3 regions of the Methylobacterium sp. PvR107 genome follow, and region 3 is predicted to be linked to each of the others. Evidence: predicted binding sites of a transcription regulator. Region 3 holds the regulator's gene; each other region holds the start of a gene.
The links. Region 3 encodes HrcA, which represses chaperone genes, less so after heat shock. Its sites were predicted from a motif close to GTTAGCACTCNCNNNNNGNGAGTGCTAAC; they were not measured.
Positions count from the first base shown of each region.

Region 1: groES (co-chaperone GroES) is a predicted target of HrcA. The motif match lies at 2,017-2,045, and genes of this name have one in related genera.
Region 2: groES (co-chaperone GroES) is a predicted target of HrcA. The motif match lies at 3,191-3,219, and genes of this name have one in related genera.

Region 1 is NZ_JAFIBW010000001.1:4,334,012-4,340,476, forward strand. It holds gene groL (chaperonin GroEL) at 1-1,526, opposite strand, end outside; gene groES (co-chaperone GroES) at 1,626-1,913, opposite strand; gene rsgA (ribosome small subunit-dependent GTPase A) at 2,303-3,337, shown strand; gene JOE48_RS20395 (hypothetical protein) at 3,722-3,928, shown strand; gene JOE48_RS30875 (hypothetical protein) at 4,150-4,281, shown strand; gene JOE48_RS20400 (hypothetical protein) at 4,536-4,805, shown strand; gene JOE48_RS20405 (hypothetical protein) at 5,215-5,436, shown strand; gene JOE48_RS20410 (hypothetical protein) at 5,569-5,781, opposite strand; gene JOE48_RS20415 (hypothetical protein) at 6,157-6,357, opposite strand; gene JOE48_RS20420 (DUF6481 family protein) at 6,402-6,465, opposite strand, start outside.
Region 2 is NZ_JAFIBW010000001.1:1,146,618-1,153,082, reverse strand. It holds gene groL (chaperonin GroEL) at 1,114-2,757, opposite strand; gene groES (co-chaperone GroES) at 2,830-3,120, opposite strand; gene JOE48_RS05275 (CorA family divalent cation transporter) at 3,333-4,319, shown strand; gene pdeM (ligase-associated DNA damage response endonuclease PdeM) at 4,503-5,216, opposite strand; gene JOE48_RS05265 (ligase-associated DNA damage response DEXH box helicase) at 5,258-6,465, opposite strand, start outside.
Region 3 is NZ_JAFIBW010000001.1:1,742,509-1,748,973, reverse strand. It holds gene JOE48_RS08070 (phosphoribosylaminoimidazolesuccinocarboxamide synthase) at 1-222, shown strand, start outside; gene JOE48_RS08065 (DUF2312 domain-containing protein) at 268-549, opposite strand; gene JOE48_RS08060 (alpha/beta hydrolase) at 605-1,777, opposite strand; gene JOE48_RS08055 (MFS family transporter) at 1,865-3,229, opposite strand; gene JOE48_RS31035 (hypothetical protein) at 3,679-4,200, shown strand; gene JOE48_RS31030 (DUF1236 domain-containing protein) at 4,197-4,454, shown strand; gene hrcA (heat-inducible transcriptional repressor HrcA) at 4,513-5,568, opposite strand; gene rph (ribonuclease PH) at 5,737-6,450, shown strand; gene rdgB (RdgB/HAM1 family non-canonical purine NTP pyrophosphatase) at 6,447-6,465, shown strand, end outside.

The sequences.
Region 1 (6,465 bases), 2.6 Mb from region 3:
GCCGCTCCCTGAAGCGCAGCGCGGACGACCTTGGCCGGGTCGACGATCCCGGCCTGGAGCATGTCGACATACTCTTCGGTCTGGGCGTTGAAGCCGTAGGTCGAAGAGGCATTGGCCAGGATCTTGCCGACCACGATCGAGCCCTCGACGCCGGAGTTCGAGGCGATCTGACGGATCGGAGCCTCGAGCGCCTTCAGCACGATCTTGATGCCGGCCTGGACGTCCGGGTTGTCGTTCGAAAGGCCCTGGACGGCCGCCTTGGCGCGCAGGAGCGCCGTGCCGCCGCCGGGGACGATGCCTTCCTCGACCGCCGCGCGGGTTGCGTGGAGCGCATCGTCGACGCGGTCCTTCTTCTCCTTGACCTCGACCTCGGTCGAACCGCCGACGCGGATCACCGCGACGCCGCCCGCGAGCTTGGCCAGGCGCTCCTGCAGCTTCTCGCGGTCGTAGTCCGAGGTCGTCTCCTCGATCTGCGCCTTGATCTGGCTGATCCGGCCCTCGATGTCGGACTTCTCGCCGGCACCGTCGATGATCGTGGTGTTCTCCTTCTCGATTCGCACGCGCTTGGCGCGGCCGAGCATCGGGAGCGTCACGTTCTCGAGCTTGATGCCGAGATCCTCGGCGATCATCTGGCCCTTGGTCAGGATCGCGATGTCCTCGAGCATCGCCTTGCGGCGGTCACCGAAGCCCGGCGCCTTGACGGCTGCGACCTTCAGGCCGCCCCGGAGCTTGTTGACCACGAGCGTGGCCAGAGCCTCGCCCTCGATGTCCTCGGCGATGATCAGGAGCGGCTTGCCGGTCTGGACCACGGCCTCGAGCACCGGCAGCATGGCCTGGAGCGAGGACAGCTTCTTCTCGTGGATGAGGATGTAGGGGTCCTCGAGCTCGGCGACCATCTTCTCCGCGTTGGTGATGAAGTACGGGGAGAGGTAGCCGCGGTCGAACTGCATGCCCTCGACGACGTCGAGCTCGGTCTCGGCGGTCTTGGCCTCCTCGACCGTGATCACGCCCTCGTTGCCCACCTTCTGCATGGCGTGGGCGATCATCTGGCCGATCTCGATGTCGCCGTTGGCGGAGATCGTGCCGACCTGGGCGATCTCGTCGGACGAAGCGACCTTGCGAGAGCGCGCGCCGATATCCTTCACGACTGCGGCCACGGCCAGATCGATGCCGCGCTTCAGGTCCATCGGGTTCATGCCGGCGGCGACGTACTTCACGCCCTCCCGGACGATGGAGGCAGCCAGAACGGTCGCGGTAGTGGTGCCGTCACCGGCCGTGTCGCTCGACTTCGAGGCCACTTCGCGCACCATCTGGGCGCCCATGTTCTCGAACTTGTCGACCAGCTCGATTTCTTTGGCGACCGTCACACCGTCCTTGGTGATGCGCGGGGCGCCGAAGCTCTTCTCGATCACGACGTTGCGGCCCTTCGGGCCCAGCGTCACCTTCACCGCACTGGCGAGCAGTTCGACACCGCGCAGCATCTTCTCGCGGGCATCGACCGAAAAGCGAACGTCTTTGGCGGACATGGTCGGGGGCTCATCATCTGTCGTTTGGCCCCGAGGCGCGCCACAGCGGGCGCCTCAAAGGGCAGGTCGGGGATCGAGGCCGTTGCGGCCTGATCCGAGCTAGGCGACGATGCCCAGGATGTCGGATTCCTTCATGATCAGAAGGTCCTGACCGTCGATCTTGACTTCGGTGCCGGACCACTTGCCGAACAGGACGCGGTCGCCGGCTTTCACCTCGAGTGCGTTAATCTTGCCTGCCTCGTCCCGAGCACCTGGCCCCACGGCGACGACCTCACCTTCCTGCGGCTTCTCTTTGACCGTATCGGGAATGATGATGCCGCCCTTGGTCTTCTCCTCGCCTTCGATGCGACGGAGCACCACGCGGTCGTGCAACGGACGGAATTTCATCGTGAGATCCTGATCGTTCCCAAGCGAGATCCAACCGACATGGTGGGCTCTGTCGCGGGAGGCGTCGCGGCGAAGGAGCACTTCACTGCCCGATCGACGCATCCTTAGCACTCGCGACGTAGAAGTGCTAACTCCATGTCGCAGGATCGCGATGCGCTTGTTGGAGGTGGAAATGATGCACCTCCGCCACCTCAATCCGGACACGGCAGTTCAAACCGGCCGCATTCCTCAGTTCGTCATGGAGCGGTTCGGATCAGCCTGCGCATCGACACGACCTTCCGCTTCATCGGGTATGTTCAAGCGGGACAGTTGTGGAACCGTCCGCGCGTTCCCGCGGGCTTCGGTGTGGGTCTGATGCGGCGGGCTGGCCAGGCGCGTGATGTCATGTCATGGGCAGGGCGGTGATCGATCATCCCACCGCCTCCCAACCCCTATCGCTTGCAAGCCTGGGTTGGTCCGATTTCTTCGAAGACCAGCGCGAACCCCACGAGGCTGATTTCGCCCCGATGCGGATTGCTGCGATTCACCGCTCCCGTCTGACTGCCCTATCGCAGGCCGGATCGGTCGAGCTGTCGCTGGCCGTTCATGCAAATACGGGCGACTTCACGGTGGGCGATTGGATCCTGGCCGACCCCCGGACACAGACACTGCATCGCCGTCTCAGCCGCAGGACGGTGATGGAGCGACGCACGGAAGGCAGCCGAACGCTTCAAGCCGCTGCGGCCAATGTCGATACGCTGTTTATCGTCACCTCTTGCAACGCCGACTTCAATCCCGCGCGCCTGGAGCGCTATTTGGCACTGGCCAATCAAGGCGGCACAACCCCGGTGATCTTGCTCACCAAGGCCGACACAACCGCCGATTTGGGAGCTTACCAGCGCCAAGCATCTCAGTTGCAGCGCGGGCTCGACGTCGTGACCGTCAATCCCCGTCTTTCGACGGCTGCAGGCACGCTCGCGCCGTGGTGCGGAGTGGGGCGGACCGTGGCGCTGGTCGGCTCCTCCGGTGTCGGCAAATCCACTCTGGTGAACACGCTGGTCGGTCCAGGTCAGGCCCTTGCTCAACAGACCGGCGGCATTCGCGAGCACGATGCGAAGGGACGCCACACGACCACGTCGCGATCGTTGCATGCGATCGCCGGCGGTGGCTGGGTCATCGACACGCCGGGAATGCGGACGCTGCACGTCAGTGGCGCCGCGGAAGGGATCGATACCCTGTTTGCCGAGATCGTCGAACGCGCGCCCTTGTGCCGATACCGTGACTGTACGCACGCCCACGAACCCGGTTGCGCCGTGCAGGCCGCCATCACCGAAGGCAAGATCGAACCGGAGCGGCTAATCCGGTGGCGCAAGCTTCTTGACGAGAATAGGGACAATACACCGACTTGTGTCGGTCCACGGGGCCGTCGCCGTCCTTCCAGGTAAATCCGCAACAAAGCCCGTCAGATCTGGACGCTTTGAGTTGGTGCGCAAGTCGCTTGTTGCGATCGAGTCCGGCCGGTGGCCAAATGTGCGCGTCACTGTCTCATCGGCGCCGAGGCAAATGTGCTGCTCCAGCTTGCTACCTGAGCGTCCAGAGGTGCCGCGCCTCTGAGGGCGCTTGCCGGCCGCGCATTCCCGTCGCGGGACCGTTCCCGACGTGGCTTATGAGCCTCGGCTATCCGCACGCCCTCTCCGGCCTCTCGGGCCCCGTCGCGTGTCTGGCCTCGCTCGTAAGGAATGGCGCCAAGCCTCGCCAGGCTGTGATCAGATCGGGCGGGGGTGCGCCGGAGACTGGCGTCGGCGGCGCTGAGCTGACATATCGGGCCAATGAACGACAAAGTCCCGCACCCCTACTCCATCGAGGTCTCGCCCTTGGCCAAGCCGGAGGGCCACTTTCAATGGGCGATCCGCAAGAGCGGTAAGCTGACCGAGCGATCCGATCGCCCGCATCGCAGCGAAGCGAAAGCCTATGAGAGCGCCATGGAGGCCGTCGAACGTGCCTTGAAGCCGGGATCTGATGGCGGCCGCCGCTGAGCGCGGAAATTTCCAGGCTGCGCCGATCGGGCAGCTTGGCAACACGGCGTGACACAAGGGGCGTTCGATCCCCGCCTGTGACGGATCGCGCCTGAGCCAAGCCCGACGGCGGGATTGCGGGGCTGCGCCAAGGGTGTTCTTTAGCCGGCACGGTTTGGTGATCGCTTGGCGATTGCCCAGGCCGTGCAAGCTGGGTCACCGGTTTTCTCACGGAGGCGCTCATGGCGACGGATAACAAGCGCGGCAATCGCGAGGCGAAGAAGCCCAAGGCCCCGAAGGTGAAGACGATCGCTGCGGCACCATCCACAAAGGGCACGGTAGCGGCCAAACCCGCTTCAGGATCGAAGAAGTAGGATAGGCACAGGTTCAGCGCTGCGACGGGTCGGGCGGCGCGTCCCGTCCGCCCGGCTGCCCTCTTGGCCTGTCTGTCGCCACACCGAAGGTGCGAGGGCTGTCCTGCGGTGACACGGCCTTTGCTCGAATCCGTCCGTTCACCCGAATTGGGCGGCGCTCCGCTCGCCTGAGATCGAAACCAGGCGCAGACTGAGCGGTTGTCGATAAGGCAGACCTGCCGATTGCGTAACGTGGTGATCCTTCCGGTGTCGAAATGACCGATCTCGGCCTCTCGCTCCCTCTTCGCATCCGCAGGTTGAGGGATGCCATCGGAATTACCGACGCCGCCGGTCGCACTGCAGCCTACGTGTATTTCGCCGGAGACCCCGATAGTCAGGCCTCGACCAAGCGTGTCGGGCCGGTTCAGGCGGAAGCGATTGCGAGGGTCATCACGCAGGCGCTGAAGGATTCGCTGTTGGCTGGTTTGGACTCGGATGAGGAGCCACAGCCCGAACGGGGAGCTTCCGCGGATATCGCGTCGTAGGATTGCCTTGTCCCGTCGCCGGAGAAAAAACCCTATCGGCGAACCGGGCGGGTGGGGGTTGTGGCGCCGGGTTCCAGCAGGCGTCCAGTCTTACTCGACGTCACCTATCTCGGAGAGAGGCCCATCGTGACGCTGGTTCGAACGGGCTGGGAAAGTCGATGTACCGCGCTGTCGGACCGGCGGACGCGCGGCGTGTCGGAATCTCGACCGCGGACGGGGTCCAGGACTTACCTGTCCTGCAGCCATAATTCGTCGCCCCGCCGATGCGGCGGCGGGTCACGGCTTGCCTCAGGGCCTGACCTTACCCGCCCCTGATGGACTCGGAATAGACCCCAATTTCTGCATCAGCGAGGCGGTGGCGATGGACGTCGTTCTTACCCCTACAGGAACTGTAGGAAACGCTTGGCGCTTGAACGATCGCCTCGGGCGAAACCTCGGCGAAATCACCAAGTCCGAGAACTCAGACGTCTTCGTGATCATGCCCCACCCTGAGGGCACGCTACGAACCGTCAAATCGATTCATGCCTCGCTTGATGAGGCGATGTCGGCGATCGCCAAGGTCACGAACGGCGCCTGCACGCTCGACAGCCAGGATTGGGTCAGTCGTGGATCGGCGCCCAAATCAAGCTAGAGCCGTCGATGTGCGGGTTGAGCCAAGGCTGACGCGCGTCGCGAAAGGCCGGCGCCACGCCCGAGCGGTGCCGCGGTCGGGCGTCGGGATTTGAGACCCGGCGGATGCGGGCCTGGGGCCTCGCTCAGCATTTCAGTCCTTCATCGTCGCGACGATCCGACTGATCGCGCGCACGCTCTCCTCGATGGTACGCGTGTGGACCAGGACGTTGGCGGCGTCCTCGTTGCCCACATGATCGTCGGGCCACCAGCGGCCGTCATTCAGATCGCGCAGCAACGCGCCGATCTTTTCGTGCTGGCGTTTGAGCAGAGCAACCGCGCCCTCACAGGCTTCGTTCTCAGGCATGGTTCCGATCCCGTTTTGGGCGAAGCATATGCCAGCCAATGGAGCGGCGTGAAAGGACGGCAGATCGGAATGACCTGACCGGCTGGCTCTGGACCGGGCTGATGGAGAGGATCGACCAGGACCGACGGATCTGGGACATGAAGCGAGGCCAGAAGCCGAGTCCGGAGCCGGTGGTGCTGAAGCTGCGCCCAATCGAAGCTTAAAGGGCCCAGGGCAAGAGCCTGGCCTCGGCCTGCAAGGAGGGATAACGCTCCGAGGAAGCTGAAGGCGGCGTGCCTGCGCCAGGCAATCGTCTACGCGATGAAGGAGGCACAGATCGTGATCGGGATCTGTCGGAACGCCGACAACCGTGTCCGGCCGCCCGCGCCTGTCACCTTAGGAAGCGAGAACGAGTTCGCCTTCACGAGCGGCCCGCTCACAACCCGCTGACTTGATCCGGTAGCAGGGCTCGCCTGAACGGTCGTCCGGCATGAGTCGAACGACCTCAAAGAGACCGTCGACGACGCTGCTCTTGTTGCCGGCATAGGTTGTCCCGAGCTGCCGGACGCTCTGACCGATCTTGAACTTGTGAGACATCTCTCGTCCTCCAGAATGATGGGGTCGTGCCGATCGGGGTCGACCTACCGGCGGGCCTTGGCCTTGCGGGCGGCAAAGCGTGCATCGCGCGCAGCCTTCTGTTCGGCA
Region 2 (6,465 bases), 600 kb from region 3:
CGCGGGATCCGATCCCCGCGGCGCCCGCGGCATCGGCCGGGCATGGTCCCCGGCCGGTGCCGTCTTTCTCGTCGCGGCGTCTGTGCGACGTCCCGGTCCTGCGCCGGCCTGCCAAGCGGTCTCAGGCGAGGCGCACGCGCCTCCGGAACCCGCTATCACTCTCCGTGGCCTTCCAGCCGTTCGCCCGCCTCGTCGTGGGCGGATCCGCAGGATGCGTAGGGTCGGCCCAGAGGCGGGTCGGCGCGGGGGCATTTCCGCCCCCGCCGGGCCAAGGGCCGCCCGGTCTCACGCCCGCCACCGAGACACGCCCCGTACCGGGCACGCCGCCCGGGGCGATGGCGGCTGAAAGCCACCGACGCGGGCGCCGCCCCACCCCCGGACCCGCCCGGTCAGCCACCGCACGGGTCCCATGAAGGACGCCCCGGGATCGCTCCCGAACCGCCGTGGGCAGGTGCGGCTAGGAAGCACAGAATAGGAATATTGTCAAGAATGGTCGTCCCCGTCGCCGTGCAGCCGGTGTGGATCACGCCCCGCATCGTCGTCCCGGGGCGCCGCAGGCGGGCCCGGACCCGCGGGGACACGCCGGAGGCGGGCCGCCGAGCGCCGCCGCCGCGCCAGGATAGCGCGCCGCCCTCGGCTCCGGATCCCGGGTTCCGCTGCGCGGCCCCGGGATGACGGGGGGACGCGGCGCCGCCGCGTCCACACCAAGCGTCAGGCTTCCCCGGGCAGGGGATGAAACGGATCCTCAGCACCATGCCCGTCGCCAGCTTCACACCGCGACCGCCAGCTCAGAGACCGTGCCGCAAGACGCCGTCAGGCGGTCGGTCCGGGTGCACCCGTACACGCGCCAGCTGGCCCTGCCCTCCGGGCTCTTCTCGATCGCGCGGGAGGCGGCGATCTGCCGACCCTCGAACACCACCGCGATGCTGCTGGCGCTCGAAAGATCGGCGACGAACCGCTGCTTGAGACCCGCCTGGCAAGGCCCCGGGCCTCGCCACGCGCGAAGCTCGTGAGCACGCCAGGCCCCTTCTCACGGCCGGCGGCGACCGATCTCAACGGAAAAGGGGCCGCCTCTCGGCGACCCCTCTCCTTCGTCTCGCAGGTGGCTCGGACTTAGAAGTCCATGCCGCCCATGCCGCCGCCGCCCGGCATCGCGGGGGCGCCGCTGTCCTTCTTCGGCGCGTCGGCGACCATCGCCTCGGTGGTCACCAGCAGGCCGGCCACGGAGGCCGCGTCCTGCAGAGCGGTGCGCACCACCTTGGCCGGGTCGACGATGCCGGCCTGGATCATGTCGACATACTCTTCGGTCTGGGCGTTGAAGCCGTAGGTCTCCGAGGAGGTGTTGTCGGTGATCTTGCCGACCACGATCGAGCCTTCCACGCCCGCGTTCTGGGCGATCTGGCGGATCGGGGCCTCAAGGGCCTTCAGCACGATCTTGATGCCGGCCTGGACGTCCGGGATGTCGGACTTCAGCTCGGCAACCGCTTTCTTGGCGCGCAGGAGCGCGGTGCCGCCGCCGGGGACGATGCCTTCCTCGACCGCCGCGCGGGTGGCGTTGAGGGCGTCGTCGACGCGGTCCTTCTTCTCCTTGACCTCGACCTCGGTCGCGCCGCCGACGCGGATCACCGCGACGCCGCCCGCGAGCTTGGCCAGGCGCTCCTGCAGCTTCTCGCGGTCGTAGTCCGAGGTCGTCTCCTCGATCTGCGCCTTGATCTGGCTGATCCGGCCCTCGATGTCGGACTTCTCGCCGACGCCGTCGATGATCGTGGTGTTCTCCTTCTCGATCCGCACGCGCTTGGCGCGGCCGAGCATCGGGAGCGTCACGTTCTCGAGCTTGATGCCGAGATCCTCGGCGATCATCTGGCCCTTGGTCAGGATCGCGATGTCCTCGAGCATCGCCTTGCGGCGGTCACCGAAGCCCGGCGCCTTGACGGCCGCGACCTTCAGGCCGCCCCGGAGCTTGTTGACCACCAGCGTGGCCAGAGCCTCGCCCTCGATGTCCTCGGCGATGATCAGGAGCGGCTTGCCGGTCTGGACCACGGCCTCGAGCACCGGCAGCATGGCCTGGAGCGAGGACAGCTTCTTCTCGTGGATGAGGATGTAGGGGTCCTCGAGCTCGGCGACCATCTTCTCCGCGTTGGTGATGAAGTACGGGGAGAGGTAGCCGCGGTCGAACTGCATGCCCTCGACGACGTCGAGCTCGGTCTCGGCGGTCTTGGCCTCCTCGACCGTGATCACGCCCTCGTTGCCCACCTTCTGCATGGCGTGGGCGATCATCTGGCCGATCTCGGTGTCGCCGTTCGACGAGATGGTGCCGACCTGGGCGACCTCGTCGGAGGTCGAGACCTTCTTGGCGCGGGCGGTGATGTCCTTCACGGCGGCCGCCGTGGCGAGGTCGATGCCGCGCTTCAGGTCCATCGGGTTGATGCCGGCGGCGACGTACTTGGCGCCTTCGCGAACGATGGCCTGGGCCAGCACGGTCGCGGTGGTGGTGCCGTCACCCGCGATGTCGTTGGTCTTCGAGGCCACTTCGCGCACCATCTGGGCGCCCATGTTCTCGAAGCGGTCGGAGAGCTCGATCTCCTTGGCGACCGTCACACCGTCCTTGGTGATGCGCGGGGCGCCGAAGCTCTTCTCGATCACGACGTTGCGGCCCTTCGGGCCCAGCGTCACCTTCACCGCGTCGGCGAGGATGTCGACGCCGCGCAGCATCTTATCGCGGGCGTCGGCGGAGAAACGAACGTCTTTCGCTGCCATGGTTTGCCTCTTGTCTCGTGGTTGAACCCCAAGGCCTCAGGCGGCCTCAAAGGGCGGGGACGGATGATACGATCAGGCGGCGACGACGCCCATGATGTCGGATTCCTTCATGATCAGCAGGTCCTGACCGTCGATCTTGACCTCGGTGCCGGACCACTTGCCGAACAGGACGCGGTCGCCGGCCTTGACGTCGAGCGCGTTGACGCGGCCGGACTCGTCGCGGGCGCCGGGACCGACGGCGACGACTTCGCCCTCCTGCGGCTTCTCCTTGGCGGTGTCCGGGATGATGATGCCGCCCTTGGTCTTCTCTTCGCCTTCGATGCGACGGACGACCACTCGGTCGTGCAGCGGACGGAACTTCATGAGCTGCCCTCTTGCTTCAGGTCTGGAGTTGGCGTTGATGCGGCCGGCGGGACCGCTCGCGAACTCGACTGTTAGCACTCTGTCTCGGCGAGTGCCAAAGACGGCGGCGAGATAGGCCCGCTGCGGTTTCGAGTCAAGACTGTCGCACCCCCGCGCGACGGGGCGATGACGCGCCGGCGGCTGTCTTTCACCAACATGGATAACGCGCTCTCATGCTGAGCCTGCATGGTTCCGAAGGCCCGGTGGCGCTGCAACCCGGCAGCCCGATCCCGCGCGACACGGTGTGGCTGGACCTGAACGATCCGAGCCCCGAGGAAGCCGCGGCGGTCGAAGCCGCGACCGGCCTGCGCGTGCCGTCCCGGGCGGCGCTCTCGGAAGTCGAGACGTCGAGCCGCCTGCGCCGGGTCAAGGGGGGGCTCTCGCTGTCGACGCCGATGATCACCTTCGAGCAGAGCGCGTCGCAGCTGAAGCCGCTGGGCTTCCTGCTGACCAAGGATCACCTCGTCACGATCCGCTTCCACGACCTGCGGGCGTTCGATTCCTCGGCGAAGCGCATCGTGGACGGCGACGGCAGCACGACCCCGAGCGAGGTCTTCCTCGTCGTCTTGGAGGAACTGGTCGACAGCCTCGCGGACGCGCTCGAAGACATGGCATCGGAACTCGACTCGCTCTCGACCCGCATCTTCGACTTCGACGTCCGCGGCGCCGACCGCCGCCGGCTGGAGAGCCCGCCGCCCCGCCGCCGCGACCTCGCGCTGCGCCGGATCCTGCGCGGCATCAGCAATCGCGGGAAGGTGCTGGGCAAGATCCGCGCGAGCCTGCTCGGCTTGGAGCGGATCGTGCCGTTCGTGTCGGCCGCCTGCGACGGGCTCGGCCTGCCCGAGGATGGACGCTTCGATACGATCCGGCGCGACATCGAATCGCTCGACGAGTTCGAGACCCGGCTCGCCGAGAACGTGCAATTCCTCCTCGACGCGGCGCTCGGCCTGATCAACATCGAGCAGAACAACGTCTTCCGGGTGCTGACCGTGGTCTCGGTGGTCGGCGTCCCGCCGACGCTGATCGCCTCGATGTACGGCATGAACTTCAAGCACATGCCGGAACTCGACTGGGCCTACGGCTACCCTTACGCGCTCGGGTTGATCCTCTTCAGCGCCATTGCCCCGATCGTCTATTTCCGACTCCGGGGCTGGTTCTGACATCCCGCCGGAAACCGCATCCAGGGCGATGTCCTGCGGACCAACCTCGGTTGACCGCCATCGACACCTTCCCCGATCGATCGTCCGCCAGATCCGCGCCCGGATTGCCGGGCTCCTCACCGGCCAATCGGCCGACCTGTCGAAGCGCGCGACCGTGCTCAGGACGTCCGCCTGAGAAAGTGCTCAGTCCCGGGCGAGTTGCGCCCGACCGATTGCGAAGACCCGCCCGTCTCCGAGAAGGTGCGCGGTGAACCCGTTCGGAAACAAGCTCTCGATCGCCTTGTCGCGGACGTTCAGGCCGCCCGCATAAGCCCCGAAGGCCGGCATCACGAGGCGCGACCCGTCGGTGGCGAAGCAGCGGCGGCGGACTGCGCGGCCCCGCATGGCGACCTTGCCGCAGGGATGAAGATGGCCGGCGATCTCGCCGGCCACGGGCTCCGGGCTCGGCTCGTGGCGCAGGACGAGGCCACCGATGGTCAGCGACTCGGCGTAGCGGCCGCCGACGCCCTCGCTGACCGCCGCATCGTGGTTTCCGGCGATCCAGACCCAGTCCCGGCCCTCCTGCAGCGCCGCCACCAGGGCGCGGTCACCCGGCTCCATCCGCTCGGGCCCGCGGACATCGTGGAAGGAATCGCCGAGCGCGACCACGCGGGCGGGATCGTGGCGCACCACGGCCTCGTGCAGGCAGGCCAGGGTCTCGCGGGTATCGTAGGGCGGCAGGAACTGACCCGAGCGGGCCGCGTAGGACGAGCCCTTCTCCAGGTGGAGGTCGGAGACGATCAGCGTCCGGTGCTCCGGCAGCCACAGGCCGCCGCACAGGTCGAGCATCAGGGTCTCGCCCGCGAGCATCAGGGTCGGGTGCTTGGAAGTCTTCTCGAGTCTCAGGCCGGCCGCCAAGATCGCATCCTCGGAATCGTCGGGGGAGGGCGGATCGATGGTCAGGACAGAGCCTCTTGAAGAAGCTCCGCCTCGGCCTCGGCCAGGATCTCGTCGGCGCCCTCGCCGTAGACCCGCTCGCGCCCGATCTCGAGCATCACGGATACGGAGAGCGGCGAGACCCGGTCGAGAGACCTGTGGATGATTCGCCCCTGGATGCGCTCTAGCATCATGCCGAGGCGCCTCACGTCGAGGAGTCCGGTTGCCGCATCCTGCCGCGCCGCGCGGAGCAGCAGGTGGTCGGGCTGGTGCTTGCGCAGCACGTCGTAGATCAGGTCGGTCGAGATCGTGACCTGACGGCCCGATTTTTTTAGACCCGGGTGATGGCGCTCGATCAGACCGGCGATCACCGCGCACTGGCGAAACGTGCGCTTCATCATCGCCGATTCGTCGAGCCACGCCTCCAGGTCGTCGCCCAGCATGTCGACCGCGAACAGGTCGCCGATGAAGTCCGGATCGAGGGTCGCGCGCTCGGACACGTCGCGGGTCGTCCAGATCGCGATGCCGTAATCGTTGGCCGCGAAGCCCAGCGGCCGCAGGCCGTCACGCTCGAGCCGGCGGGTCAGCAGCATGCCGAGCGTCTGGTGGGCCAGGCGCCCCTCGAACGGGAAGGCCGTCAGGTAGTAGCGCTTGCCGCGCGGGAACGTCTCGACCAGCAGGTCGCGCTCGCCCGGCAGGACCGAGCGGCGGCGCTGCTGCAGCAGGTATTCGCCGATCTGCTGCGGCAGGCGCTCCCACGCGAACGGGTCGGCGATCAGCGCCCGGACCCGCTCGGCCAGGAAGGTCGAGAGCGGGAACTTCGCGCCCGCGTAGGACGGGATCGCCGGGTCGGTCCCGGGCGGTGCGCGGGTCACGAGGCACTCGTCCTCGGCCAGTCCCTCGAACCGCAGGGTCTCGCCGGCGAACAGGAAGGTGTCGCCGACGGTGAGCGTCTCGGCGAACTCGTCCTCGATCTCGCCGAGCACCCGGCCGGTCTTCGGCAGGACCGTGCCGGGCTTGCCGCGCACAGTCCGGCCGAGGCGCACCCGCACCCGGGCCGCCTCCACGATGGTGCCGACATTCATCCGGTAGGCCTGGGCGGTGCGGGCGTCGCGCACGCGCCAGAGCCCATCCGGTCCGCGCAGGATCTTGGCGAAGCGCTCGTAGGCGCGCAGCGCGTAGCCGCCGGTGGCAACGTAATCAACCACCTGCTCGAACGACTCCCAGGTCA
Region 3 (6,465 bases):
TTCGACAAGGATTTCGTCCGCAACTGGGTCGTGGCCCGCTGCGACCCGTACAAAGACCCGATCCCCGAGATCCCCGCTGAAGTCGTGCTGGAAACCGCTGCGGTCTACATCCGCGCCTACGAGACGATCACCGGCGCGCGGTTCGTGCTGCCCGACCCGGGCGAGGAGCCGCTCGCGCGCATCCGCGGCAATCTAGTGGCCTATCTCGGCACGACCGCGTAACATCGAGGGGAGCGGCGCACCGGGCGCCGCTCCCTGCCGCTTGCCTCAGGCGGCCTGCGCAATCGGCGCCGGGGAGGGCGCGTCCATGGCGCGCAGGTACACGTCGAGCAGGGTCTCCTGCTCGTCGCGCTCGTCCTTGTCCTGCTTGCGGATCTTCAGGATCTCCTTGAGCACCTTCACGTCCAGGCCCTCACCCTTGGCCTCGGCGAAGACCTCCTTCTTGGCCTCCATCAGGTCCTTGATCTCTTCCTCCAGCCGTTCCACGCGCTCGATGATCGAGCGAATGCGGTCGCCCGCAACGCCCACGGTGTCGGTCATGTCGGTCATGCGTTCCCTCATCGGATGACCGGGACACCCTCGCCGCCACAGGGTAAGCGGCGGGTTAAGGGCGTGGCTTTCCGTCCGGCGTAGCGGTCTGGGACGTGATCCAGCCGATGATCGCGTCGGCCACTTCGTCGCTGTTCGATTCCAGCATCATCATGTGGCCGTTGCCGTGGATCCCCCGCTCGGCGAGCCGCAGCCGGTCCGGTTTCGCGCCGGCCTGTTCCAGGAATGCGCCGGTGCAATCGTCCATCGTGGCGCGGAACGACGCCTCCGAGGTTACAATCACGGCCGGCACCTTGGCGAGGTTCGGCAGGGTCCGGACCGGCTCGGCCTGGAGCCAGCACCGGATCTTGTCGGGCGCGGCGGCGGTCTCGGCCTGGACGACGGTGAGATCGGCAGGCTTGCTCACCGGGGGCTCGAAATGAAGCGGCACCCGCGTGATGCCGTAGGGCCGGGCCCGCGAATCGCCCACGCGCTCGTACCAGGCGTCGCCACCCTTGAAGCGGATGTCATAGAAGGTCGGCCCATTCGGCTCCACGGCGACGTGCGCCTTCACGAGATCGGGCCGCTGATCGGAGACCGCCCAGCCGAACACGCCGGCCTGCGAGTGCGTCAGGAGGATCGCCGGTCCGGTCTTCTCCAAGAGCGCGATCAGCGCCGGATCGACCAGCTCCTCGCTCTTGAGGGCGCTGGCGATGTAGGGCACCTGCGAGAGGTAGAACTGATCGAAGGCAGCGTTGCCGCGCACGCCCGGGCCACCCGGCCATTGCGTGTGCAGCTTGGCCTGCGGATAGAGCCCGGATCGCTCCTGCCCGGTGAATACGGTCTCCAGATCCTCGACTGGTAACCGGGCATAGGGACCGTAGGTCTCCGGGTCGCCGCCCGAGCGTCCGCGACCGACTTGATCGACCACATAGACGGCAAAGCCCTTGGCGGCGAAGCGGTCGGCCCAACCAGGACGGCCGTCGGGCGTGCCGAGAAAGTTGGTCCCGGTTTGAGCGGTGCCATGCACCATGACGATGGGATAAGGCTGCGTAACCCGCTCCGGCGCGCGGTAGGTCACGTACATCTGGCCGGAAGCGGTGGTCTTGTCCTTGGCGGCTTCGTAGTGGCCGCCGACGAAGAAGTAGCCCGCACGCTGCGTAGGCTTGAACGGCTCGGCTGCTCGAACCGGCGCGCCTGCGGCGAGGCACAGGAGAGTCAGGGCGCCGGCAAAGGCGGTCTTGCGCATGGTTTCCTCCCGCGGGCGTCTGGCGCGCCCGACGGGTGGCATATCAGCGGGAAAGATCCGGCTGGTCCAGCCGGATCCTGCACGCGATCAGGCGTGGGCGAAGCGCGGCTTCTTGCCGAGCGCCTCTTCGACGGTGCCGGCGCCGTCGAGATAGCCGTGCACCTTCGGGTTCGGCATGATCAGCGAGGCTACGAAGGCGATCGCCATCAGCACGGTCACGTACCAGAAGAACGTGCTCTCCATGCCGTTATCCTTGAACCACAGCGCCACGAACTCGGCGGTGCCGCCGAAGGTCGCGTTGGCCACCGCGTAGGAGAGCCCGACGCCGAGCGCGCGCACGTTGGTCGGGAACAGCTCCGCCTTCACGATGCCGCTGATCCCCGTGTAGAACGACACCACCGCCAGCCCGAGGGTGATGAGCGCGAAGGCGAGATAAGGGTCCTTGTTGGTCCCCAGAGCCGTCATCAGCGGCACGACCATCAGCGTGCCCAACCCGCTGTAGAGCAGCATGTTGGCCTTGCGGCCGATCCTGTCGGACAGCGCCCCGAAAATCGGCTGGATCGCCATGTAGACGAACAGGACCACGGTCATCACCTGCGACGCCGAGGTCTTCGGCATCCCGGCGGTGTTGACCAGGTATTTCTGCATGTAGGTCGTGAAGGTGTAGAAGCTCAGGGAGCCGCCGGCCGTGTAGGCCACGACGACCAGGAACGCCCGCCAATGCTTGGCCAGCGCGGAAAAGGTCCCGGCGGTCTCCTTGTCGCTGTTGTCCTTGGTCTCGGCCAGCGAGCGCCTGAGATAGAGCGCCACGACCGCCAGGCCGGCGCCGATGAAGAACGGGATGCGCCAGCCCCATGCGGTGAGTTCAGGCCCGGTCATGACCGTCTGGAGCAGGACCAGGACCAGCGAGGCGAGAAGTTGCCCGCCGATCAGCGTGACGTACTGGAAGGATGCGAAGAATCCGCGCTGCCCCTTGATGGCGACCTCGCTCATGTAAGTCGCCGAGGTGCCGTACTCCCCGCCGACCGACAGGCCCTGGAGCATGCGGGCGAGCAGTAGCAGCACCGGCGCCAGGGTGCCGACATGCTCGTAGGTCGGCAGGATGCCGATCAGGAGCGATCCGAAGCACATCATCAGCACCGAGATGACCATGGAGGTCCGGCGCCCGACGCGGTCGGCGATGCGGCCGAACAGCCAGCCGCCGATCGGCCGCATGAAGAAGCCCACGGCGAAGATGCCGGCGGTCTGGAGCAGCTGGCTCGTGGAATCGCCCTTCGGGAAGAAGGCCGGCGCGAAGTAGAGGGCGAAGAACGCGTAGCAGTAGAAATCGTACCACTCGACGAGATTGCCCGACGACGAGCCCACGATCGCCCAGATGCGCCGCTTCCGATCGGCTGCGTCGCTGAGGGCGCCCGGTGCGATACCGATCGTATCGTCTCGCGAGGCGGACATGGCGTCTCCGTCAATCACGTTTTCGGCCGGCGACAAGCCGGGCTCTTCTTTGCAGGGCGCGACGTTACAGGTGATGACCGTGATCGCAAGTCCGTGAGGGGACTTAGCCACGACCCGTCGCAGCAAGTGTCACCGCCTTCGAGCTGTCCGGGTGGGCGATTCCTGCATGATCCGAGCGCCGCTTGCCGCGCCCATGAGCCCGGGTCCCGCTCCCCGGCTCCGGGATGACGGGAAGGCTGAGATCGCCGCCAGAGGCGTTCCCTCTGACGAGGACGCGACGGAACAGTTTGGCCCGGGGGCTCGTTGCGGGGCCGGCGCGGGCGTCAAGGGCGCTCCAACATTGCCAGGAGGAGATGCCATGAAGCGGATTCTGAGAGACACGGTGGCGGCCGCGATCGTCGTCGCGGGAGCGGCGACCGCGTTCGCGCAGGGCGGCCCTGGCGGCGGCGGTGCGGGCGGAGGCCCCGGCGGCGGCGCTGGCGGCGCTGGCGCCCCTGCGGCAGGCGGCGCGGGACCGGGCGGCGGCGGGCGCGGCGGTGCCGGCGGAGCCGAGGGCGGGATGCGCGGACCCGGCGCGGCGGGTGCCGACGGCGGCGCGCGCGGCGCGGAACCCGGTGGTCCGGCCGGTCGTGGTGCGGAAGGCCCGGGTCGCTCCGGCGGCGCGGCCGAGCGCAACGGACCTGGCAATGCTGGAGCCGGCGAGCGGGGCGGCCGCGACGGCGGTCCTGCCGGCGAGCGTGGTGACCGCGATGGTGCTGGTCCGAACCAGGGCGGCCGCGGCCCGGCTGGCGAGCGGGGCGGCCGCGAAGGCGGTCCCGCCGGCGAGCGCGGTGACCGCGATGGCGCCGGTCCGAACCAGGGCGGCCGCGGCTCGGCTGGCGAGCGCGGCGGCCGTGACGGCGCACGGGATGGAGCGCGCGAGGGCGCGCGCGGCGGTGTCCGCGGTGGTGGGTCTGCCCGCGGCGCGGTGAACCGCCTCGATACGCGGCAGCGCACCGAGTTCCGCAGCTCGATCACGCGCCTCGGCGTGTCGCCGCTGCGCGACGTCGCCTTCGGTCTCGCCGTGGGCACCGCAATCCCGCGTTCGGTCACCCTGCATCGGCTGCCGCCGGCGATCGTCTCGATCGTGCCGGAATACGAGGGCTACGAGTTCGTCCTCGTGCGCGACGACATCGTGATCATCGACCCCGACACCTACGAGATCGTGGACGTGATCCCGGCCTGAGCGCCGCCAACCGTCGTCCGATCGACGCGCCGGGCGGGATTCAATCCTGCCCGGCGCGTCACCGACCGCCGTCGAGGAGCTTCGACACCACCCGCGCGGTGTAGTCGACCATCGGCACGATGCGCGCGTAGTTCAGCCGCGTCGGGCCGATGACGCCGACGACGCCGACGATCTGCTGCGACCCGTCGCGGAACGGGGCCGCGATCAGCGACGAGCCCGAGAGCGAGAACAGCTTGTTCTCGGAGCCGATGAAGATACGCACGCCCTCGCCGCCCTCGGCCCGGGCCAGAAGGTCGATGACGTCCTTCTGGGTTTCGAGGTCATTGAACAGCAGCCGGATGCGCTCGAGATCCTCGACCGCGCGCAGATCGTCCAGCAGGTTGGCCTGCCCGCGCACGATCAGCTGCCGCGCTTCCGTCGGGCCGACCGGCGTCGCGAGCCCGGCATAAACCAAGCGCTCGGTCAGCGCGTCCAGCTCCCGCTTCATCGCCTTGCGGCCGGCCTCAATCTCGGCGCGCAGCAATCCGAGGGTGCGGCCCTGGAGCCGGGCGTTGAGGTAATTGGTGGCCTCCTGTAGCGCCCCCGTCGGCAGGCCTGGGGGCAGGTCCACCAGCCTGTTTTCCACGGAGCCGTCATCCGAGACCAGGATGACGAGGGCGCGGGCCGGGTCGAGGCGCACGAACTCGATATGCTTCAGGTTGACGTTGGCTTTCGTGGTCAGCACCACGCCGGCCCCGCGCGAGACACCCGACAACATGGTCGAGGCTTCGGCCAAAGCCGACTCGAAGGTGTGGCCCGAAGCTGCGGCCCGCATCTGCGCCTCGATGCGCTGCTGCTCGTCCTGGCTGACATCGCCGAGTTCGAGCATCGCGTCGACGAAGAATCGCAGGCCCAGCTCGGTCGGCAGCCGGCCGGCCGAGGTGTGGGGGGCGAAGATCAGGCCGGAATGCTCCAGATCCGCCATCACGTTGCGAATCGAAGCCGGCGACAGCGCCATCGGGAGGATGCGGGCAAGATTGCGCGATCCCACCGGCTCGCCCGTCGTGAGGTAGCTCTCGACGATCTGCCGGAAGATTTCGCGCGCGCGTTCGTTCAGTGCGGCAAGCGCCTGCATGGGTTGGCTGTTTGAAACTCTGGGGTGGGGATCTGTCACGCGGTCATCCTGTGGTCCGATCATGTCCGTCCAACACGCGTGGATCAATCCATACGGCGATGCTTGCTCGCGGTGGCGTGGCGGCCTAAGAGCCCGGCCCTCGACTTCTCACCACAGAAGGGGCCCGCGATGCGGCCTTCCAAGCGTGCCGCCGACGAGTTGCGGCCCGTGAGCCTGGAGCGCGCTGTCTCGCGCTACGCCGAGGGTTCCTGCCTCGTCAGCTTTGGCAACACCCGGGTGCTCTGCACCGCCTCGTTGGAGGAGCGCGGTCCCCCCTGGCTGCGCGGTTCGGGCAAGGGCTGGGTCACGGCCGAGTACGCCATGCTCCCGCGTGCGACCCACGAACGCACCCGCCGCGAGGTCGGTTCCGGTAAGCCTTCGGGCCGGACGCAGGAGATCCAGCGGCTGATCGGACGCTCTCTGCGGGCGGTGACCAACTTGCCGGCCCTCGGCGAGCGTCAGGTTACAATCGATTGCGACGTGATCCAGGCCGACGGTGGCACCCGGACCGCCGCGATCACGGGTGCCTGGGTGGCGCTGCACGATTGCTTCGCATGGATGCGGACGCGCTCGATCATCTCGGTCGATCCGCTTCGCGACCACGTCGCCGCCGTATCCTGCGGCCTGTACAAGGGTACGCCGGTTCTCGACCTCGATTACGCCGAGGATTCTGCGGCCGAGACCGACGCCAACTTCGTGCTCACCGGCCGGGGCGGCATCGTCGAGGTGCAGGGCACCGCCGAGATGGAGCCGTTCTCGCAAGATCAGCTCCTCGAGCTGCTGCGGCTCGCCCGCGCCGGCACCGACCGGCTGGTCGCGCTCCAGAAGGAGGCGATCGCGTGAGCCGGCGGCTGACCG